2 linked regions of the Rhodopseudomonas palustris genome follow. The main gene of each other region encodes a partner of the protein of the gene in region 2 in a complex. Links are inferred from orthologs where the notes say so. Each region holds a gene or a part of one and is shown on either strand. Other genes may lie near its edges.

What was found.
Region 1: the proteins of ccmE (region 2) and ccmB are in contact, whole or in part, in a solved structure (PDB 8CE8), measured with the Escherichia coli proteins. The link is inferred for Rhodopseudomonas palustris from one-to-one orthologs.

What each region holds. Positions count from the first base shown.
Region 1 is NZ_CP019966.1:219,260-234,595, forward strand. Bases 7,275-10,210 are described here. They hold ccmB (heme exporter protein CcmB), read left to right. Parts: upstream 7,275-8,376; coding sequence 8,377-9,045; downstream 9,046-10,210. Other genes in these bases: acnA (aconitate hydratase AcnA), read right to left, coding at 7,275-7,562; ccmA (heme ABC exporter ATP-binding protein CcmA), read left to right, coding at 7,778-8,380; RPPS3_RS01045 (heme ABC transporter permease), read left to right, coding at 9,138-9,872; ccmD (heme exporter protein CcmD), read left to right, coding at 9,872-10,045; RPPS3_RS01055 (DsbE family thiol:disulfide interchange protein), read left to right, coding at 10,062-10,210. Outside these bases: RPPS3_RS01005 (ABC transporter permease), read left to right, coding at 1-1,063; RPPS3_RS01010 (Bax inhibitor-1/YccA family protein), read left to right, coding at 1,404-2,195; RPPS3_RS01015 (GNAT family N-acetyltransferase), read left to right, coding at 2,449-3,000; RPPS3_RS01020 (DUF2794 domain-containing protein), read right to left, coding at 3,150-3,518; RPPS3_RS01025 (DUF1223 domain-containing protein), read right to left, coding at 3,921-4,676; more of acnA, read right to left, coding at 4,845-7,274; more of RPPS3_RS01055, read left to right, coding at 10,211-10,658; RPPS3_RS01060 (ComEA family DNA-binding protein), read left to right, coding at 10,799-11,182; RPPS3_RS01065 (septation protein A), read right to left, coding at 11,311-11,928; signal recognition particle-docking protein FtsY, read right to left, coding at 11,925-12,872; RPPS3_RS01075 (RluA family pseudouridine synthase), read left to right, coding at 12,901-13,869; RPPS3_RS01080 (DNA topoisomerase IB), read right to left, coding at 13,879-14,970. UniProt on the Escherichia coli protein: Required for the export of heme to the periplasm for the biogenesis of c-type cytochromes.
Region 2 is NZ_CP019966.1:2,097,114-2,104,578, forward strand. What follows is about bases 4,571-7,360. They hold ccmE (cytochrome c maturation protein CcmE), read left to right. Parts: upstream 4,571-5,608; coding sequence 5,609-6,112; downstream 6,113-7,360. Other genes in these bases: ccmI (c-type cytochrome biogenesis protein CcmI), read left to right, coding at 4,571-5,495; RPPS3_RS09730 (heme lyase CcmF/NrfE family subunit), read left to right, coding at 6,109-7,360. In the rest of the region: RPPS3_RS09700 (response regulator transcription factor), read left to right, coding at 1-630; RPPS3_RS09705 (ATP-binding protein), read left to right, coding at 646-2,037; RPPS3_RS09710 (RT0821/Lpp0805 family surface protein), read left to right, coding at 2,134-2,598; RPPS3_RS09715 (hypothetical protein), read left to right, coding at 2,823-4,226; more of ccmI, read left to right, coding at 4,389-4,570; more of RPPS3_RS09730, read left to right, coding at 7,361-7,465. UniProt on the Escherichia coli protein: Heme chaperone required for the biogenesis of c-type cytochromes. Transiently binds heme delivered by CcmC and transfers the heme to apo-cytochromes in a process facilitated by CcmF and CcmH.

The sequences.
Region 1 (15,336 bases), 1.9 Mb from region 2 along the record:
GCTGGTCACCGTCTCGCAGATCGACGGTAACCTGAGGCGGCAGTTTAGCGCTGCGCTGCCCGAGAAGGCACCGACCTTCTTCTTCATCGACATCCCCTCCAGCGAGACTGATCAATTCGGCACATTCCTGCGCCAGATCGCGCCGAACGCCACGCTGGAAGACGTGCCGATGCTGCGCGGCCGGATCGTCGCCGCGCGCGGCGTTCGCGCCGAAGACCTCAAGCCGGCGCCGGACGCCGAGTGGGTGCTGCAGAGCGATCGCGGCCTGACCTATGCGGCCGATGTCCCGGCCGGTTCCAAGGTGGTCGAGGGACGTTGGTGGCCCAAGGACTATAGCGGACCGCCACTGGTGTCGTTCGACAAGAAGCTGGCGCAGGGACTTGGGCTGTCGATCGGCGACAAGGTCACCGTCAATGTGCTCGGCCGCGAGATCACCGCCACGATCTCGAACCTGCGCAGCATCGACTGGCAGAGCCTCGGGATCAATTTCGTCCTGGTGTTTTCACCGGACACCTTCCGCGGCGCGCCCCACACCCACATCGCCACGCTGACCGAAAGCGGCAGCACGCCGCAGAGCGACGCCGCGGTGATCAAGCAGGTCGCCGACCGGTTTCCGGTGGTGACCTCGGTGCGGGTGCGCGAAGCGCTGGAGACGGTCGGCGGCGTGGTGTCGAACCTGGTGCTGGCGGTGCGCGGCGCCAGCGCGGTGACGCTGATCTCCGCCATCCTGGTGCTGGGCGGCGCGCTCGCTGCCGGCCATCGCCACCGGGTCTATGACGCGGTGATCCTGAAGACGCTGGGCGCCACCCGGGGACGGCTGATCGGCGCCTTTGCGCTCGAATATGCGCTGATTGGTCTCGCCACCGCGGCGTTCGCCGTGCTGGCGGGCTCGGTCGCCGCGTGGCTGATTGTCACACGATTAATGACGCTGAGTTTCGCCTGGCAGGCCGGCTCGGCGGCCGGCGTGGTGGTGGCCGCTCTGGTGGTCACGGTCGGCCTCGGACTGATCGGCACGTGGCTGGCGCTCAACCAGAAACCAGCTTCCGTTTTGCGAAATTTATAGTATGCAGCGCCGGCGGAACGGGCGGCGCGGCGCGCTGGCGCACCGCTCTGGCGGGTCCTGTTACGACTGGGAAATGGCCATTTTCGACCAAGGTCGGACGCCGATTTCTTTACCCTTCAGAGCGGAGCGACATTCAGCCGCGCATTAAAGCTTGCCCCGTCCGTGTTAGTTTCCCACATATCAGCATGGGTCGGACGGCTCGATGAACAGACGTTAATTTTGGGTCCTGACTGGGATCTTGGCTCAACTTTAAGCGCACATTCTTCGCCACCGTCCGGATAAATTAGTACTGGCTTTCGCCACCCTTCGCGACCGGCCAGACCAACTCGGGATCTCGACCATGTCGGACTTGGACCGCAACTACACTTCTCCCTTCGGCCGGGCCGCCGGACGCGTCGAAACCGCGACCGTCGACGCCGGGCTGCGCGCCTACATGCTGCGCATCTACAACTACATGACGATCGGCCTGGCCATCACCGGCCTGGCGGCGCTCGGCGTCTATATGGGCGCCGTGACCACGGACGCCGGCGCGGCTGCCGCGCGGGTCGGCAACACCATGCTGACCTCGTTCGGCGTGGCGATGTTCGTCAGCCCGCTGAAGTGGGTCTTCATCCTCGCCCCGCTGGCGATGGTGTTTGTCATCTCCTTCGGCATCAACCGCCTGAAGCCGGCGACCGCACAGCTTCTGTTCTGGGCGTTCTCGGCGTTGATGGGCATCTCGCTGTCGTCGATCTTCCTGGTCTACACCCACACCTCGATCGTCCGGGTGTTCTTCATCACCGCGGCCGCGTTCGGTGCGCTGAGCCTTTACGGCTACACCACCAAGCGTGACATGACCGGGATGGGTTCGTTCCTGATCATGGGCCTGTTCGGCGTCGTGATCGCCAGCCTGGTGAACCTGTTCGTCGCCTCGTCGATGCTGCAGTTCATCGTCTCGGTGGTGGGCGTGCTGGTGTTCGCCGGCCTGACCGCCTGGGACACCCAGCGCCTGAAGAACGACTACATCTACGGCTACGGCTCGATGGGCGGCGACGTCGCCGAGCGGGCTGCCATTACCGGCGCTCTGTCGCTCTACCTGAACTTCATCAACCTGTTCACGCTGCTGCTTCAGCTGCTCGGACAGAAGGAATAACGGTCTCCTCCCAGACCTGACAGCTCGAAGCCCCGGCCCAGCGCCGGGGCTTTTGTTTTGACGGACCGGGACCGCCGGGAGCAGCAGGACGCTTCGCATGTCAGATGTCATCGCCGGGCTCGACCCGGCGATCCATCCTGCTGCAGGCAGCCTCCTGCAAGCCAGCCAAGCGTCATGGCGAAGAGGATGGATACGCGGGTCAAGCCCGCGTATGACGCTGAGATTGGCGATCCGCTCCGAGTCCGAATTTCACATGTCCGACCTCGTCATCCGCCCGGCGATCACCGCCGACCTGCCGGCCATCACCGCAATCTATGAGCAGGCGGTGCGGTTCGGCACCGCGACCTTCGAGCTGAGCCCGCCCGACCTTACCGAGATGACGCGGCGGTTCAGCACTCTGACCGAAGCCGGCTTTCCGTATCTGGTCGCGGAGGCGGACGGGGCGATTGCCGGCTACGCCTATGCGGGCCCCTACCGGCCGCGGCCGGCCTATCGGTTCACGGTCGAGAACTCGATCTATCTCGATCCGGCGGCCCACCGCCGCGGCATCGGCAGCGCGCTGCTGCGTGACCTGATCACCGCATGCACCGAGCGCGGCTTCCGCCAGATGATCGCGGTGATCGGCGATTCCGCCAACGCCGCCTCGATCGCCCTCCACCGCAAAGGCGGCTTCGTGCCGATCGGCACCCATACCGACGTCGGCTTCAAGTTCGGTCGCTGGCTGGACTCGGTGCTGATGCAGCGGACGCTGGGGGACGGCGGGCAGACGGTGCCCGAAGCAGAAGCGCTGCCGAACAGCCCATAATGCCGTAACCCTCCGAAAAGCGGAGGGCCCAGTATTCGAGAGAGTTGACGCTGATCACTGGCGCTCTGGGATACTGGGTCGCCGGACAAGCCGAGCGATGACGCGGGGGGCCACCGAGACGCTTCGCCCCGGCTCCGCCGCAGCTCAGGTCAGACCAGCGCCAGCTTGCGGTCGATCACCAGCAGCACACGTTCGAGTTCATGGCCGCGGCGCAGGATCTGGCCGGAAGCGCCGATGACGCAATACGCGCCCTGTTTGCGGGCGAGCCGCGGATCCTTGACGATGCGATAGATCGGGACTTCCGAGGCGCGGCGGAAGATCGAGAACACCGCAGTGTCTTTCAGGAAGTCGATGGCGTAATCGCGCCACTCGCCGGCCGCGACCATCCGGCCATAGAGATTGAGGATGCGATTGAGCTCCAGGCGGTTGAAAGTAACCAGTCCCTGCAGCGGTGCGGTGCCTGGGCGCTCCGCTGCGCGGCTCTCGCTGGGGTCAGCCTCCCCGGAAATCATATCCATCGGCGCCTCCTGTCACGACGCTGACATGATTGCGCCGCCGGCGACGGGCCGCAAGGGGACCGAAAGCAGCAGGCGCCGAAACAGCGCCCTTGCGCACGCGGCTCACGCCTTCGTTAGCCGAATTCTTATTGCCGCCCGATTTTCGCCCAGCGCCCGCCAAGCCCGCTTGCAATAACACTATCACTGCGTTGGCCCGGTCCCTTCGGCTTCGGATTCCTCAGCCCCCAGCCCCCCGAAGCAGTCGGGATCGGGCCTGTACGCAGAACCTCGATCCCCCTCCTGGGCCGACGCAAGTTGGTCCTTTTTTGTTTTGAGGGGCCGGCTTGCTCCCAGTCGGGAAGCGCGCAGCCAAGCGCGCAAAGCAGCTCTGGCTATTTCCGCCAGATCGCACCCGGCAGACGATCAGTTCAGCGACGTGAACGCGGCCCCGAGCATCGCGCCGGGCTTCTCACGGCTGCCGTTCTGCACGTAGACCGCCGCCGCATCGACGCCGTCACCGACGACGTTCTCAAGCGGCACCGTCCAGTGCTCCGCCGCGCCGGTCCAATCGCCGACCTTCAGCAGATTGCGCACCACGTTGTGGTAGGTGACGTGCCGGCCGCGGTTCTCGCCGCGCCCGATCTCGATCGGGATCGCTTTGGACACCGCGCAGATCCAGACTTCGCCGCTCTTGGTCGTCTCGCCCTGGGGCGCCGCGGCGACCGAGACCTTGATCTCTTTGCCTTCGACCGCCACCGAGACCGGCACGGTCATCACCCCGGCGGTCTTGTCGGTGGTCTTGATCGCGCCCTCGATGCCGGCGCGGTTGCTGCCGACAAGGTGCGCCGACCCATTGACGATCACCTGCGGGGTGAACACGTCCCGATCGCCTCGCACTTGCGAGTAAGCTTTCTGGCGAGCGGTAAAACGGGAGTCGGCCAGGGTGTCCTTCCAGCCGAGATAGTCCCAATAGTCGATCGGCAGGCTGAGGGCGATCACCGACGGATCGCGGGCGAGTTCGCCGATGATTTTGTCCGCCGGCGGACAGGACGAGCAGCCTTGCGAGGTGAACAGCTCGACCACGGCGCGGGGCTCGGCGGCAGCAAGATCGGCCGTCGCGATCGTCACGCACAGGCCGAGTGCGCCGGACCACCGCGAAAATCCACCAACACCATTCATCGTCGTTTGCCGAACCGCCTTTGCCGAATGCTTCGGGACGGCGGCGCGCCGCCATCCATCGAGGAGCCTTAAAACGAAAAGGCGGCCATTTGCATAGGCCGCCTTCCGTTCACCTGCCACTCACTTCGCAGTGAGGCATTCTGCGCCTATCGACGAAGATCGCGGCTGTTAGGCCGCGAGCTTGCGCAGCACGTAGTGCAGAATACCGCCGTTGCGGTAGTAATCGAGTTCGTCGAGCGTATCGATGCGGCACAGCAGCGGCACGCGCTTGCGCTTGCCCTCGGCCGAGGTGATCTCGGCTTCCAGCATCTGCCGCGGCTTCAGGTCGCCTTCGAGGCCGCGGATCGTGACCTTCTCGTCGCCCTTGAGGCCGAGCGAGGCCCACGAGGTGCCCTCTTCGAAGGTCAGCGGCAGCACGCCCATGCCGACCAGGTTCGAGCGATGGATGCGCTCGAAGCTCTGGCAGATCACGGCGCGAACGCCGAGCAGACGGGTGCCCTTCGCGGCCCAGTCGCGCGACGAACCGTTGCCGTATTCGGCACCGGCGAACACCACCAGCGGCACCTTCTCTTCCTGGTACTTCATGGCGGCGTCGTAGATCGACATCTGCTCGCCGTCCGGCCAGTGCTTGGTCAGGCCGCCTTCCGGAATGTTGCCGTCGGCGCCCTTCAGCATGTGGTTCTTGATGCGGATGTTGGCGAAGGTACCGCGCATCATCACTTCGTGGTTGCCGCGGCGGGTGCCGTACTGATTGAAGTCGGCCGGGCGCACCTGACGCTCGGTCAGGTACTTACCGGCCGGCGACGTCAGCTTGATCGAACCGGCCGGCGAGATGTGGTCAGTGGTGATCTTGTCGCCGAACAGCGCCAGGACGCGGGCGTCGACAATGTCGGTGATCGGCTCCGGCTGCTTGGTCATGCCTTCAAAGTACGGCGGGTTCTGCACGTAGGTCGACGACATGTTCCACTTGTAGGTCTCGGACTCGACCGTCTTGATCTTGCGCCAGTTGGTGTCGCCCTTGAACACGTCGGCGTAGCGCGCCTTGAAGATCTTGGAGGTCACGTACTTCTTGACGAAGGCGTTGATCTCCTTGGTGCTCGGCCAGATGTCCTTCAGGTACACCGGCTTGCCGTCCTTACCGGTGCCGATCGGATCGACCGCGAGGTTCTTGGTCACCGAGCCGGCGAGCGCGTAGGCGACCACCAGCGGCGGCGAGGCTAGGTAGTTGGCCTGCACGTCCGGCGAGACGCGGCCTTCGAAGTTGCGGTTGCCCGACAGCACCGCGGCGGCGACGATGCCGTTGTCGTTGATCGACTTCGAGATTTCTTCCGGCAGCGGGCCGGAGTTGCCGATGCAGGTGGTGCAGCCGAAGCCGACGAGGTTGAAGCCGACCTTGTCGAGATCCTTCTGCAGACCCGAATTCGCCAGATACTCGGCGACGACCTGCGAGCCCGGGGCCAGCGAGGTCTTCACCCACGGCGCCGCCTTGAGGCCCTTGGCCGCGGCGTTACGCGCCAACAGACCGGCGCCGATCAGCACGCTCGGGTTCGAGGTGTTGGTGCACGAGGTGATCGCCGCGATCACCACGTCGCCGTGGCCGAGATCGAAGTTGCGGCCTTCCACCTTGTAGCGGGCGCCGTCGAGCGCCTTCTTGTACTCGTTGGCCATCGCGGTGGCGAAGCCTTCCGAGACCGACGACAGCGCGATGCGGCCTTCGGGGCGCTTCGGGCCGGCCATCGACGGCTCGACGGTGGCGAGGTCCAGCGTCAGCGTCACGGTGAACACCGGGTCCGGCGACTTGGAGGTGCGGAACAGGCCCTGCGCCTTGCTGTACTTCTCGACCAGCGCGACCCGCGCCGAGGCACGGCCCGAGGTCTTCAAGTAATCGATGGTTTCGCCGTCGACCGGGAAGAAGCCGCAGGTCGCGCCGTATTCCGGCGCCATGTTGGCGATCGTGGCCTTGTCGGCGACCGAGAGGTTGTCGAGGCCCGGGCCGAAGAATTCGACGAACTTGCCGACCACGCCCTGCTTACGCAGCATCTGGGTGACGGTGAGCACCAGGTCGGTGGCGGTGACGCCTTCCTTGAGCGCGCCCTTGAGCTTGAAGCCGACCACTTCCGGCAGCAGCATCGACAGCGGCTGGCCGAGCATCGCAGCTTCCGCCTCGATGCCGCCGACGCCCCAGCCGAGCACGGCGAGACCGTTGACCATGGTGGTGTGCGAGTCGGTACCGACCAGCGTGTCCGGATAGGCGACTTCGAAGGTGCCGGTCTTGCGGCCGATCGTCATCTTCTCCTTCTTGGTCCAGACCGTCTGCGCCAAGTACTCGAGATTGACCTGGTGGCAGATGCCGGTGCCGGGCGGCACCACCGAGAAGTTCGAGAACGCCTTCTGGCCCCACTTCAGGAACTCGTAGCGCTCCTGGTTCTGCTTGTACTCCTCGGCGACGTTCTTCTTGAAAGCCTGGTTGTTACCGAAGAAGTTGACGATCACCGAGTGGTCGATGACGAGGTCGACCGGCACCAGCGGATTGATCTTCTCAGCATCACCACCGAGCTTCTGCATCGCGTTGCGCATCGCCGCCAGATCGACAACCGCCGGCACGCCGGTGAAGTCCTGCATCAGCACGCGCGCCGGGCGGAATGCGATCTCGTGCTCCAGCGCCTTCTTCCGCATCCACTTGGCGACCGCCATGATGTCCGCCTTCTTGACGGTGCGGTCGTCCTCGTTGCGCAGCAGGTTTTCCAGCAGCACCTTCATCGAGTAGGGCAGACGGGAAATCCCCTTCAGGCCGTTCTTCTCGGCGGTGGGCAGGCTGTAATAGACGTAAGACTTGCTGCCGACCTTGAGGATCTTCCGGCATTTGAAGCTGTCGAGCGAGGTCATGTAAGGCGGGTCCCAGATTATCGTTTTCGATTGGGCGAGCTTGTATGCTGGCTCCGGAGGGGCAGGCCGTCCGGCTTGCAGGCGCCGATCGTGTGCTGCATCAAGTTCCGGCTTATAGAACCTTTCCAATTGCGCCGCCAGTTCGACAATGACAGGCGAGCGCATCGATTTGTGAGCAGGCCGTTCCGATCCCGGAGCGGAACAGGTTGGGATGCATGCGGCTGTCGGGGCGCGACTTACGGTGTGTACGAGGTGGCCGCGAGGTATTCGCCGGACTGGCCTTCGAGGCGAGCGGCGGCGAGGCGCTGGCGCTGATCGGACATAATGGCGCCGGTAAGACGTCGCTGCTGCGGCTGATCGCCGGGCTGCTGACACCTGAGGGTGGAACCATCACGATCGACGGCGGGGAACCAGATACGCCGGTCGCCGAACAGGCGCACTATCTCGGCCACCGCGACGCGCTCAAGCCGTCGCTCAGCGTCGCTGAAAATCTCGGCTTCTGGCGCGACTTTCTCGGCGGCGAGCGCACCGATCTGAGCGCCGCCATCACGGCGGTCGGGCTCGGCCACGCCGCCGAACTGCCGGCGGCGTATCTGTCGGCCGGCCAGCGCCGGCGGCTCTCGATCGCCCGCCTGCTGGTGGTGCGGCGGCCGATCTGGCTGCTGGACGAGCCAACCTCGGCGCTCGACGTCAAAGGTCAGGAGCTGTTCGTTGGCCTGATGCAGGATCACCTCGCCCGCAGCGGCATCATCGTCGCAGCCACCCACGCGCCGCTCGGCATTCCGGTGCGCGAGCAGCGGATCGGAGCCGCGACATGACCGCGCTCGGCGCCATCATTCGCCGCGATATCAAGATCGCACTCCGCGTCGGCGGCGGGGCGCTGATCGGCGTATTATTCTTCCTCACTGTGGTGGTGCTGATGCCGTTCGCGGTCGGCCCCGACCTTGCGCTTTTGAAGCGGCTCGGGCCGGCGATCCTGTGGCTCGGCGCGCTGCTCGCCAGCCTGCTGACACTCGACCGGCTGTTCACCGCCGACGCCGAGGACGGCTCGCTCGACCTGATCGTGATGAGCCGGACCCCGCTGGAGCTGACCTGCGCCGCCAAGGCGCTGGCGCATTGGCTGGCGGCCGGCCTGCCGCTGATCGTGGCAACCCCGGTGCTGGGCCTGCTGCTCAACCTCGACGGCAGCGCCTCGCTCGCCGTGATGGCGACGCTGCTGGCCGGTACCCCAGCGCTGACCTTCACCGGCATGATCGGCGCCGCGCTGGCGGTGACGCTGCGCCGCGGCGGCCTATTGCTGGCCGTGTTGGTGCTGCCGCTGTCGATCCCGGTGCTGATCTTCGGCGTTTCCGCCTCGCAGGCGGCGATCGTCGGCCCGGTGTCGTTCGGCACGCCGTTCTCGATCCTGTGCGCGATCTCGCTGCTCAGCCTGGTGATCGGCCCGTTCGCCGCCGCCGCCAGCCTGCGCCAGGGGCTGGATTAGGGCGAATCACCGCCGATCAACTCCTTCGGAAGTCGCCGCCGACCTGCGTCACGTCATTGCCTGTGCGGGTCCCGGCCATTATCAGGAACGTCATGAAGCTGACCGAACTCGCCAATCCGACCCGGTTCCTGACGCTCGCGGGGCGCTTGCTGCCCTGGCTGGCGGCCGCGACCGCATTGGCGCTGGCGGCGGGGCTGACCCAGGGCATGCTGGCGCCCGACGACTACCAGCAGGGCGCCACCGTCAAGATCATGTTCGTGCACGTGCCGAACGCCTGGCTGGCGATGTTCGTCTGGGGGGTGATGAGCGTCGCCTCGCTCGGCACGCTGGTGTGGCGGCATCCGCTCGCCGACGTCGCGGCCAAGACCGCGGCGCCGATCGGCGCGGCCTTCACATTCCTGGCGCTGGTCACCGGCTCGCTGTGGGGCCGGCCGATGTGGGGCACCTATTGGGAATGGGACGCCCGGCTGACCTCGATGTTGGTGCTGTTTCTGATGTATCTCGGCTTGATCGCGCTGTGGCGCGCGGTCGAGGACCCGTCCCGCGCCGCCCGCGCCGCCGCCGTGCTGACCCTAGTCGGTGCCATCAACCTGCCGATCATCAAGTTCTCGGTCGATTGGTGGAATACGTTGCACCAGCCGGCCTCGGTGGTGCGGATGGGCGGCTCGACGCTCGACAAGGCGTTCCTGGTCCCGCTGCTGGTCACCGCGATCGGGTTTTCGCTGCTGTTTCTGACGCTGCATCTGGCGGCGATGCGGAACGAGATCCTGCGCCGGCGGGTGCGCTCGCTGCAGATGATGCAGGCCAGCCGGGCCGAGGCAGCGTGATGTTCGGGAAATACGCGGACTTCATCGTCTCGTCCTACGCCGCGACCGCGATCGTGGTGCTGCTGCTGATTGGCTGGGTGGTGCTGGACTATCGCAAGCAGAAGGCGCGGCTGCGCGATCTCGAGGCTCGCGGCGCCGTCCGCCGCTCCGGCCGCAGCGCCACCGATGACTAACAACCCACGGATCATCATGAGCGACACCTTCGATCCCGCCTCGCCGAAGCGCCGCTCCTGGCTGGTGGTGCTGCCGGCGCTGCTGTTCGCCGGGCTGGCGGTGTTGTTCTGGTTTCGGCTCGGCGACAGCGACGTGTCGCGGATCCCCTCGGCCCTGATCGGCCGGCCGGCGCCGCAGACCCCGCTGCCGCCGCTGGAGGGCTTGAGCCGTGACGGCAACCAGGTCGCGGGTCTCGATCCGGCGATGTTCAAAGGCAAGGTCAGCGTCGTCAACGTCTGGGCATCGTGGTGCGTACCTTGCCATGACGAAGCGCCGCTGCTGATGACGTTGGCGCAGGACACCCGCATTCAACTCGTCGGGATCGACTACAAGGACAAGCCCGACAATGCCCGCCGCTTCCTCGGCCGGTACGGCAATCCGTTCGCGGCCGTCGGCGTCGATGCCTCCGGGCGTGCCGCGATCGAATGGGGGGTGTACGGCGTGCCGGAGACCTTCGTGATCGGGCGCGACGGCAAGATCGCCTACAAGCTGGTCGGGCCGATCACCCCGGACAACATCGAGAAGGTGCTGAAGCCGGAAATCAGCAAGGCGCTGGCGGCGCCGCAGAGCTGACCGACCTGTTAGCACTGCTAAAAAAGCCCTCGAAAATAAATCGGACCGTTTATCGGCCGTTCATCGCGCCGCCATTGCGGCGCCATGAATCCCGGATGAGCTTCGGGCGTTACTAACAACGTCCTTTGGAGGGACATCCGATGGGTACCTCGACTTTCCGTCGTCTCACGCTCGCCCCGCTCGCCGCTGCCGTCGCGCTGGGCTTGCTCGTCTCCGCACCCGCGATGGCGCAGGCACCACAGCCGGCCACGCCGCCGACCGCCAAATCCGACAAGATGGCCCCTCCGCCGAAAGCCGAAACCAAGGCGGCTGCACCGGCGAAGTCGGAGAAGGTCGAGCTGCTCGATATCAACTCGGCGACCGCCGAACAGCTCGACGCGCTCCCCGGCGTCGGCAAGGCTTACTCCGCCGCGATCATCAAGGGCCGGCCCTACAAGGGCAAGGACGAGCTGGTGCAGAAGAAGATCGTGCCGCAGAAGACCTACGACGGCATCAAGGACAAGATCATCGCCAAGCAGAAATAATCGAAGTGAGGCCGGGGCGCCTGCCCCGAAGTAACACGTCATGCCCGGGCTTGACCCGGGCATCCATCACCAGAAGAGGATGGATTGCCGGGTCAAGCCCGGCAATGACGACCTGGGGCCAAACAGACTCAGCGCCCCGACACGTCGCCTTCGTCGGCGGCGCTCTGTTCGAGCGTGGCGGGCTCGGCCGCGTAGCGCTTGGTGAGCGGCATCTGCAGCAGCGCGAACAGCATGGTGAGCGGCACCACGCCGAACACCTTGAAGTTGACCCAGAAGTCGGTCGACTGCGTCCGCCATACCGCTTCGTTCAGCACTGCCATCGCAAAGAAAAACAGCGCCCAGCGCAGCGTCAGCTTGCGCCAGCCTTCCGCCGTCAGGTTGAACACCTGATCGAACATGATGGCGATGAAGCTGCGGCCGAACAGCAGCCCGCCGCCCAGCACCGCGCCGAACAGCGCGTACACGATGGTGGGCTTCATCTTGATGAAGGTCTCGTCGTGCAGCACCAGCGTCAGGGTGCCGAACACCAGCACTACGACGGCGGTGACCAGCGCCATCACCGGCACGTGACGGGTGACGACGTAGGACGCGATCACGGCGGCGACCACCGCCACCATGAAGGCGCCGGTCGCGGCGAACAGATGAAACTTGGCGTTGACGATGAAGAACACCAGCAGCGGCCCGAGCTCGGTCGCAAGCTTGAACAGCGGGTGCGGCCGGTTGGGCTTCAGCAGGTCGTCCGTCATGCCGCCTCCGTGCCGGCGATCGCCTTGGCGAAATCCCGCGCCGTGAACGGCGCCAGATCGTCGACGCCTTCGCCGACGCCGATGAAGTGCACCGGTAGTTTGTGCTTCTCGGCGATCGCCACCAGGATGCCGCCGCGGGCGGTGCCGTCGAGCTTGGTCATCACCAGGCCGGTGACGCCGGCGGTCTTGGTGAAGGCTTCGACCTGCGACAGCGCGTTCTGGCCGACGGTGGCGTCGAGCACCAGCAGCACCGCATGGGGCGCGGTGGCGTCGACCTTCTTGATCACCCGCACCACCTTCTCGAGCTCGTTCATCAGCTCGGTGCGGTTCTGCAGCCGGCCGGCGGTGTCGATCAGCAGCACGTCACGGCCCTGCTGCTTGGCCTCGGTGAGCGCGTTGAAGGCGAGGCCTGCCGCGTCCGAGCCCTGGGCGCCGGCCACCACCGGGGTGCCGGTGCGATCGCCCCAGACCTTGAGCTGATCGATCGCCGCGGCCCGGAAGGTGTCGCCGGCAGCCAGCATCACCTTGTGGCCCTCGGAAGCGAACCGCGCCGACAATTTGCCGATGGTGGTGGTCTTGCCGGAGCCGTTGACCCCGACCATCAGGATCACGAACGGCTTCTTGCCGGCGTCGATGTCGAGCGGCTGCGCCACCGGCGCCAGCACCTTCTCGACCTCAGCGGCCACGATCTCTTTGACGTCGCTGGCCGAGATCATCTTGTCGTAGCGGCCCTCGCCGACCGCCTTGGCGATCCGCGCCGCCACCTCGGTGCCGAGGTCGGCGCGCAGCAGCACGTCCTCGATCTCCTCGAGCATCGCCCGATCGAGCTTGCGCTTGGAAACAAATTCCGACAGCGCGGTCCCGATCGAGCTCGAGGTGCGCTTCAGTCCGCTGGAAAGCCGTCGCCACCAGCTCTGTTTCGAATTTTCCGGAGTGTCGCTCATCAGGGCGCTGTGTTAGCCGTTTCGCGCCATGAACGAAAGCCACCCAGATCAATTCGAGCCGCCGGAACTGACCCCCGAGGAGATCCAGGCGCGCGTGCTGTATCGCGACGGGCTGATGCTGGTGATCGACAAACCGCCGGGCCTGCCGGTGCATCGCGGGCCCAAAGGCGGTCCGAATCTGGAGGCTTCGTTCGACGCGCTCCGCTACGGTTTGCCGCGCCCGCCCGTGCTGGCACATCGGCTCGACCGCGACACCTCCGGCTGCCTGGTGCTCGGCCGCCACCGCAAGGCCACCGCCACGCTCGGGCTGCTGTTCAAGCATTCGCGGATTTCCAAGACCTATTGGGCGATCGTCGAAGGCGGCCCGGCCGAAGACGAAGGCAGCATCGACCTGCCGATCGCCAAGCTCAATGCCGAACGCGGTTGGTGGCAGAAGGTCGATCCGGAAGGGCTGCCGTCGCTGACGAAGTGGCGGGTGATGGGGCGGTCGGGAGTTTTGCCGACCGCCGCGAGGATCGCGTCCGCAGCATCCGCCCCGTCCCCCGGCGCCGCGGCAAGCGGCTCCCCTGCCCCTTGCGGGGAGGGGTCGGGGGTGGGGGTCCACGACGAGACGCCATCCTTGGGGCGCCCTCACCCCAACCCTCTCCCGCAAGCGGGAGAGGGAGTTCACTCTGCTCGGGCAGAGAGTGACGATCTGTCTCGAAAGCCGGGCGCCAAATCCGGTGCGACTCCGCCGACGCACCTCACCTGGCTGGCGCTCGAGCCCATCACCGGCCGAACCCATCAACTGCGGGTGCATTGCGCCGCGATGGGCTGGCCTATCTTCGGCGACAACATCTACGGTAACGGCCCGCGGTTCGGCGAACCGAGGCTGCATCTGCATGCCCGCGAGATCGTCATCCCGCTGTCACGTAACAAACCGCCGGTGGTGGTCACCGCGCCGCCGCCCGCGCATATGCACCCGCGGCTCGCTGCCTGCGGCTGGACACCGAACTGACGGGCGGCCTCAGGCTGCAGCCGCCATCACCACCTGCGCCAGCAGCTGTTCGCGCTTAGCCTGGGAGCGGGTGCCCTTCAGGGTCGAAGCGAACCGTTCGAGAATGCCGTCCTCGAACGCGGTGACGATGGTGGCGTGCACATAGCTTTTGCGGCAGATCGAGGGGGTGTTGGCGAGCTCGTCGGCGGCCATCCGCACCGCCTCCAGCACCTGCTTGCGGCGGCCGCGGGCGCTGGTCGCGGGCTCGATCCGCGCCAGCGATTCCAGCACCACCGCCGAGGCCATCAGGGTGCGAAAGTCCTTCAGCGAAATCCGGATGCCGGCGAGGTCGCGCAGGAAGACGTTGACCTGAGAGGTCGAAACCGGATGCACCTCCCGGTCGACACCGACGTATTGGAACAGCCGTTTGCCCGGCAGCTTGCGCAAGATGCCGATAGCCCGCACCAGCCGGGCCGCGCCGCATTCCTTGCGCACCGCTTTGCCGCCCTTGGCTTTGAACGACAGCGTCACGCAGTCGTCCTCGATCGCCACGTTGGACTTCAGCAGCGTCGCGGCGCCGCGGGTGCCGTTGAGCCGCGCATAGGACTCGCTGCCGGGCCGGATCGCTGTGCGGGCGATCAGTTCGATGACCGCCGCAAGCGCAAACTCCCGGGTCGGCTCATCACCCGACAGGTGCTTGCCAACGGCGCGACGGATCTTCGGCAGCGCTCCGACAAGCTGCGCCAACCGATGCGCCTTGCGGGCTTCTCTGACCTTCTCCCAATCCGAGTGGTAACGGTATTGCAGACGACCGGCCGCATCGCGGCCGACCGCCTGCAGATGCGAGGCCGGATCGGCGGCGTAGCGGACATCCTGGTAGGCCGGCGGCACCGCCAGCGCATTCAGCCGACGAATGGTGCTTTGCTGTTTCACCTGCGAACCATCGGCGCGCAGATATTGCCAGCGCTTGCCGCGCTTGATGCGGCGGATCGTCAGATGATCGACTTCGCCAAGATGCAGACCGAGGTCTTCGGCAAGCTCGGCAACACTGACCGGCTCTCCGGCCGTGCTGCCCGAGTCCGTCACGGTTTCGGGAAGTTCGAAATTCTGCCGATCGATCATGCCGTTAACATTCCCGCGCCAGAGCCCATCGCTAATGCGCCAGCCCCACACTCGTTCCGGCAGGCGCGCCGCCGCGGCGCACGCATCGCGATCACGGCTCTGCACATGCGCGCGATCAGCGCCGAAAGTCGGATGACTGCACCGCTTGTCGCGGCCCGGCGGGCCGACGCATAATTGTCTCAACAACAACAGCCGGAGGCTGAGACGATCGCACGTCTCTTCACCGGCGATGCTCCCCCGTAGCGTTTCCATGACTTCGCCCGGATCGCAGGATCAACGATCGGCGAAGCCAGACTCGTTGGCGGGTGAGTCGCCGGTTGCAGCGGGGTTGCGGTCGAGCACCGACGGCGGGTGCGGCATCGACCG
Region 2 (7,465 bases):
CTCACCACCGCGCTGACCGATGCCGGTTACGTGGTCGACCGCGCCTTCGATGGCGAGGAGGGGCATTTCCTCGGCGACACCGAGCCGTACGACGCCGTCGTGCTGGATATCGGCCTGCCGAAGATGGATGGCATCTCGGTGCTGGAAGCGTGGCGGCGCAACAGCCGCGCGATGCCGGTGCTGATCCTCACTGCGCGCGACCGCTGGAGCGACAAGGTGCAGGGCTTCGATGCCGGCGCCGACGATTACGTCGCCAAGCCGTTCCACCTCGAGGAGGTGCTGGCGCGGATCCGCGCGCTGCTGCGGCGGAGCGCCGGCCACGCCCAATCCGAACTGACCTGCGGACCGGTGGTGCTCGACACCCGCACCGGCCGGGTCAGCGTCAGCGGCAATCCGGTGAAGCTGACCAGCCACGAATATCGGCTGCTCGCCTATCTGATGCACCACTCCGGCCGGGTGGTGTCGCGCACCGAACTGGTCGAGCATCTGTACGATCAGGATTTCGACCGCGACAGCAACACCATCGAAGTGTTCGTCGGCCGCATCCGCAAGAAGCTCGGCGTCGACATCATCCAGACCGTGCGCGGGCTCGGCTATCTGCTGTCGCCGCCGGCCGCGGACGCGCATTAGCGCGCCGGCGACGCGGTGACCGCCAAACCCTCCCGCCGCGGCAGTTCGCTCGCCACCCGGCTGTTCCTGTCGGCGACCGCGTGGGTGGTGGTGATCCTGGCGATCACCGGCATCGCGTTGTCGTCGGTGTATCGCGGCGCCTCGGAGCGCGCGTTCGATCGCCGGCTCAACCTTTATCTGCGCACCATTATCGCCGAGGTCGCCACCCCCGACACCACCCAGGAGGCGTTCCAGTCGATCGGCGAGCCGCTGTTCGATCTGCCGCTGTCCGGCTGGTACTGGCAGGTTGTCCGCACCGACGGCGAGAAGCCGGAGACGCGCGCCTCGCGGTCGTTGTGGGACCGCAAGCTGCCCCGGCTGGAAGATCAGGGCATCGAGCTGGGGCCGTCCGGCGTACGGCACGGCTATGTCGACGGCCCGGAAGGCCAGACCCTGCGCATGGTCGAGCGGCCGGTCGATCTCGGCCTCGACGGCAAGTTCGTCGTCACCGTTGCGGGCGACGCCACCGAAATCTTCGAAGAGACCCGGACCTTCGATTACTACCTCGCCGGCACCTTCGTGGCGCTGTCGATCGGCCTGGTGCTGACCACGATCTTCCAAGTCCGGTTCGGCCTCGCGCCGCTGAAGCGGATCTCGGAGTCGATCGCCGACGTCCGCTCCGGCCGCGCCGAGCGGCTGGAGGGCCAGTTCCCGGTCGAAATCGCCACCTTGGCGCGTGAGACCAATGCGCTGATCGAGGCCAATCGCGAGATCGTCGAGCGCGCCCGCACCCATGTCGGCAACCTGGCGCACGCGATCAAGACGCCGCTGTCGGTGCTGGTCAACGAAGCGGGCGCCCGGCCGGGCGATCCGCTGGCCGCGAAGGTGATGGAGCAGGCCGAGCTGATGCGCAGCCAGGTCACCCACCACCTGGAGCGGGCCCGGATCGCGGCCCGGCTCACCGTGGTCGGCACCATCACCGAGGTCGAGCCGGTGATCGAGGCGCTGCGCCGGACTATGGAGAAGATCCACCGCGACCGCGCCATCCAGGTCCGCGCCGAGGTCGCCGCCGGCCTCAAGTTCCGCGGCGAGCGCCAGGACCTCGAGGAGATGGTCGGCAATCTGGTCGACAACGCCTGCAAATGGGCGGCGGGACGGGTGTTCATCGCGGTCACCGGGGAGAAGAGCGACGAGCCCGGCGGGCCGCCCAAACTGCGGATCGTGGTCGACGACGACGGTATCGGGCTGTCGGCCGAGCAGCGCGCGCTGGTCGCCCGCCGCGGTAAACGGCTCGACGAGAGCAAGCCCGGCTCCGGCCTTGGATTGGCAATTGTCGTTGATCTTGCAGCGCTTTACGGCGGCGAGCTGAAGCTCGACAACGCCCCGATCGGCGGCCTGCGCGCCGAGCTGACCCTGCCTGCGGCATAACGAGCCCCGCGATTGCCACAGGGGCGCCAGAATTTGCATCTTGTTTTCCTTAACGGTTATGGATGTAGGCTGTTGGCCTTCGGGGAGCCGTTGGGGATGACCATGACGTCTTGGGGGGTGAAGCCGCTATTGCTGCTCGCCGGCGCGCTGGCGCTGGCCGGGTGCGATCGCACGTCCGGGCTGGTGGCCCGGGTGGATTCCTTCACCAGCACCGCGACCTCGGATTTCGGCCGCAATGACGGCAGCGCCGCGGTCGATGCCGCCGCGATGGGCGGCCTGATCGGGCCGAAGATCGGCGCGCTGCTCAATGCCGAAGACCGCCGGCTGGCCTATGCGGCCGAGCTGGAGGCGCTCGATCGCGGCGAATCCGGTGCGCCGGTGGCGTGGAAGAACGCGTCCTCGGGCCGCTACGGCAACATCGTGCCGGGTCCGGTCTATATGAAGCAGGGCTCGACCTGCCGCGGCTATTCGCACGCGGTGACGATCGGCCAGCAGATCGAGATCTCCCGCGGCACCGCCTGCCGCGCCAATGACGGCGCGCCCTGGACCGCCCAAAGCTAGCCCTGCGTCCGCCGGTTGATGTGCTGGAAAACGATACTTTCCAGCACCTTATCTGCGTGAGCGGCAGCGTCAGAAGAGTGTGAATCCAGCGTTCGACGCGGTCACCTCAACCCCTTCTTAACATCGCCGTGGCTATCTCTGGAGGGTAGCGCCGTGGCGTGACCGGCACCGTGCGAGCGGTGCGCAATTCCACGCGTGCGGACAGCCTGCAAACCATTGGGCGCATGAGCCAGACACCCACCGAACGGCTGAGAGATTATCTCTCCCAGCTCCCGCCGCAGTCCCAAGCGCTGCTGATGCGGGAATTCGAGCGTGCGCTCGAACGGGGCGAGGATGTCGCGGTCGCCAGCTTCGTGCTGGAGGAGTTGCGCAAGATCGTTCGCGGCTCCGAGGACGACAACAAGCCTCGCTCCGAGGATCCGGCCCGGCTGATGTTCCGGGTGCTGGAACCGTTCCTGATCGATCCGAAGGAATCGCCGCGGCCCGGCCAGCTCCGGCGCTCGTCGCTGACCTCGGTCTGGCAGTGGCTGGAGCGCGAGGGCATTCCGGATCAGATCCGCGAATTCGAAGCCGGGCTGATCGGCCTGCGCGGCGCGCCGGCGTCGCAGGTCGAGCAGCTGGTCCGCAAGCTGCAGCAGGCCGCCGCCGCTGCGATCGACAAGCTGATCAACCCCGAGCCGGGCGTCGACCGCCAGCGCACGATGTCACGCGTCGGCCCGCCGTCGGCGGTCGAAGATCTGGCGCCGATCGGTGCGGTGCTGAAGAACCGCGACGCCATCGACACCTTCAACGGCAAGCTCTCCAGCAACCTGCGGGTGTTCGGCGAGAGCCAGGTCAATTCGATGATCGCGGCGCTCAACGTGCCGGCGCTGCAAACGCCGATCCTGCTGCCGTTCGCGCTGACGCTGATCCTCAACCACCTCAACCAGCCGTGGCAGATCGTCCGGATGGCCATCAAGGTTGCCGGCTCGGACGACGAGATCAAGGTCGCCGCCACGCCTTACGGCGTCGCCGTCACCATGGCGATCCAGGATCTGGCGCGGCTCACCGCCGATCTGCGCGAGGAAATCCGCCGCGGCCATTACGGCAACGTCGCCGAGAATCTCAAAGTGATTCACGACGGCATTCGCGGCCTGCGCACCGAGCTCGACATCCGCAGCGACTCGTCGTGGGGCAAGCAGCTTGCGGCGATCCGCGTCGACATCTCAAACGCGGTGAAGTCGGAGATCGAGAGCGTGCCGGGCAGGGTGCGCCGGCTGCTGCGCCAGCGTCCCGACAAGGACATCGCCAGCGGCGCCAGGCTCGACCAGCTCGAGGTCGACGAGACTGCCGCGCTGATCGATTTCGTCGCGGTGTGTCGCACCTATGCCAGCGAACTGGCGATCAACGAAGTGACGCAGCGGACCTATTCCGAGCTGCAGCAATATGTCGAGAAATCCACCGACGCGCTGGTGCAGTCGCTGCGCGGCTCCGATGCGCGGGTGAAGCCGTTCCGGCATCAGCAGGCGCAGGCCGCGGTCCGGTTCTGCGAATTGCTGTTCAGCCACGACTATGCCTCGCTGATGAGTCGCGCGGTCGAAAACGCGATGGTTGTGGTGGAACGCAAGCCGGCGGCGCGGGCGGGCTGAACTCCCCTTTGATTCAAATCAAGTTTCGTCCCCTGCGGCGCCTTATCCGGTGCCGCAAATGTCAATTGCGGCTATCGTCCGACCATGGTGTAACCCGCCCGGATTTTCGACCTGCCGGGCCGGTGCCGCGGCTCCATAGTCTTCACCCGGAACCTCGCTCGAATGGCGCTTTGGTTTGTGTTCGCGATGATGACGGCCGTGGCGGTGTTCGCCGTGCTGTGGCCGCTCGGGCGTAGCGTCAAGGCGCAGCGCGATGGCAGCGAGGCGGCGGTCTATAAGGATCAGCTTGCCGAAGTCGACCGCGATGCCGCGATCGGGCTGATCGGTCCCTCTGAAGCCTCCGCCGCCAAGGTCGAGATCGGCCGACGGCTGCTCGCCAGCGCCGAGGCCGAACGCTCGACGCCGACCACCACCCGCCGCGGCCTGCGCCGCATGGTCGCGGTGGTGGCGCTGATCGGACTGCCGGTGCTCGCGATCGCTGTGTATTTGCCGCTCGGTTCGCCGATGCTGCCGGACCAACCGCTGGCTGCGCGGGCCAAGGCGCCGCCGAGTTCGCAGCCGCTCGACAATCTGGTGGCGCAGGTCGAGGCGCATCTGGAAAAGAACCCGACCGATGGTCGCGGCTGGACCGTGCTGGCACCGGTGCTGGCCAAGACCGGCCGGTTCGACGATGCGGCGCGCGCCTATCGCAACTCGATTACTTACGCCGGCGAGACGGCCGACCGCCGCGCCGATCTCGGCGAGGTGCTGACCTCGGCGGCGGGCGGCGTCGTCACCGCCGATGCCAAGACCGAATTCGAGCGTGCGGTTGCGCTCAATCCGGATGAAGCCAAGGCGCGCTACTTCCTCGGCCTTGCGGCCGAGCAGGATGGCCGCCCGAAGGATGCCGCGACGATCTGGCGCGCGATGCTGGAGAAGGGTCCGGCCGACGCGCCGTGGCGGCCGATGCTGCAGACCGAGCTTGCCCGCGTCGACGGCACCGCCAAGCAGCCGGCACTGCCGGAAGGTGCGGCCGCTGCCGTGCAGAATATGAGCGAAGCCGAGCGCGCCGCGATGATCCAGGGCATGGTCGCCAAGCTCGCAGCGCGGCTGAAGCAGAACGGCGACGACGTCGACGGCTGGCTGCGGCTGGTGCGCGCCTATATGGTGCTCGGCGACACCGACAAGGCCAAGAGCGCGCAGACCGAAGCGCGCCAGGCGGTGGCCGACAAGCCCGACCGGCTGAAGCAGCTCAACGACGGCCTCAAGGGCCTCGGGCTCGACGGCTGACGATTGCAGCACGAACGATGTGTTTTCGACATCTTCGTCAGACAAACACTTCGAGCGACGCCGCGAAGCGTCGCTTGTGAACATCCGGTAGAGGACGCCGAGGCGAACGAACCATGACGCGTAAACAGCGGCGGTTGTTGATGATCGGGGGCGCGGGCGTGGTGCTCGTGATTGCGGTGGGCCTGGTGCTCAACGCGCTGCGCGACTCGATCGTGTTCTTCTCGACGCCGAAGATGGTGGCCGAACAGCACATCGAGGCCGGCCGACGGTTCCGGCTCGGCGGCGTGGTCGAGCCCGGCTCGCTGCAGCGTGGCGAGCAACTGAAGGTGTCGTTCAAGGTCACCGACGGCAGTGCCACTCTGCCGGTCGCCTACAAGGGCATCCTGCCGGATCTGTTCCGCGAAGGGCAGGGCGTGATCGCCGAAGGCTCGCTCGATAAGGCCGGCGTGTTCGAAGCCGACACCGTGCTGGCCAAGCACGACGAGAAGTACATGCCGAAGGAAGTCGCCGACGCCTTGAAGAAGGACGGCCACTGGAAGGACGACTACGGCAAGAAGTCGCCCGGTGAGGCGACCGCCGGCCAGACCTCGGCGAATGCGGCGGAGGGCGGCAAATGATCGCCGAGGCCGGGCACTACGCACTGGTTCTGGCGCTGGCTCTGGCGCTGATTCAGTCCACCGTTCCGCTGCTCGGCGCCCGGCTCAATGACGGCGCGCTGATGAACGTGGCGCGTTCGACCGCGCTGGTGCAACTGTTGTTCGCCGGCCTGTCGTTCACCGCGCTGGTGTGGCTGCACGTCACCTCCGACTTCTCGGTGGTGAACGTCTACGAGAACTCCCACTCGATGAAGCCGCTGCTCTACAAGATCACCGGCGTGTGGGGGAACCACGAAGGCTCGATGCTGCTGTGGGTGGCGATCCTGGCGCTGTTCGGCGGCCTGGTCGCGGCGTTCGGCAACAACCTGCCGCTGTCGCTGCGCGCGCACGTGCTGGCGGTGCAGGGCTGGGTCGCGACCGCGTTCTATCTGTTCATCCTGATCACCTCGAACCCGTTCGCGCGGATGGCCAATGCGCCGGCCGAAGGCCGCGACCTCAATCCGGTGCTGCAGGATATCGGCCTCGCGGTGCATCCGCCGATGCTGTATCTCGGCTATGTCGGGTTCTCGATCTCGTTCTCGTTTGCCGCCGCGGCGCTGATGGAGGGCCGGCTCGACGCCGCCTGGGCGCGCTGGGTGCGGCCGTGGACGCTGATCGCCTGGATCTTCCTCACCCTCGGCATCGCAATGGGTTCTTATTGGGCCTACTACGAACTCGGCTGGGGCGGCTGGTGGTTCTGGGACCCGGTCGAAAACGCCTCGCTGATGCCGTGGCTCGCCGGCACCGCGCTGCTGCATTCGGCACTGGTGATGGAGAAGCGCAACGCGCTGAAGGTCTGGACCATCCTGCTGTCGATCCTGACCTTCTCGCTGTCGCTGCTCGGCACCTTCCTGGTCCGCTCCGGCGTGCTCACCTCGGTGCACGCCTTCGCCACCGATCCGTCGCGCGGCGTGTTCATTCTGATCATCCTGTGCGTGTTCATCGGCGGCAGCCTGACGCTGTTCGCCTGGCGCGCCTCGTCGCTGAAGCAGGGCGGTTTGTTCGCGCCGATCTCGCGCGAAGGTTCGCTGGTGCTGAACAATCTGTTCCTCACCACCGCTTGCGCCACCGTGTTCGTCGGCACGCTGTATCCGCTGGCGCTGGAAGTGCTGACCGGCGACAAGATCTCGGTCGGCGCGCCGTTCTTCAATCTCACCTTCGGCCCGCTGATGGTGCCGCTATTGGTCGCGGTGCCGTTCGGGCCGCTGCTGGCCTGGAAGCGCGGCGATCTGATCGGCGCCGCGCAGCGGCTGATCGCCGCCGGCGTAGTGGCGCTGCTGGCGGTCGCCTTCGTGTACGCCTGGGTCCATGGCGGCGCTGTGCTGGCGCCGCTGG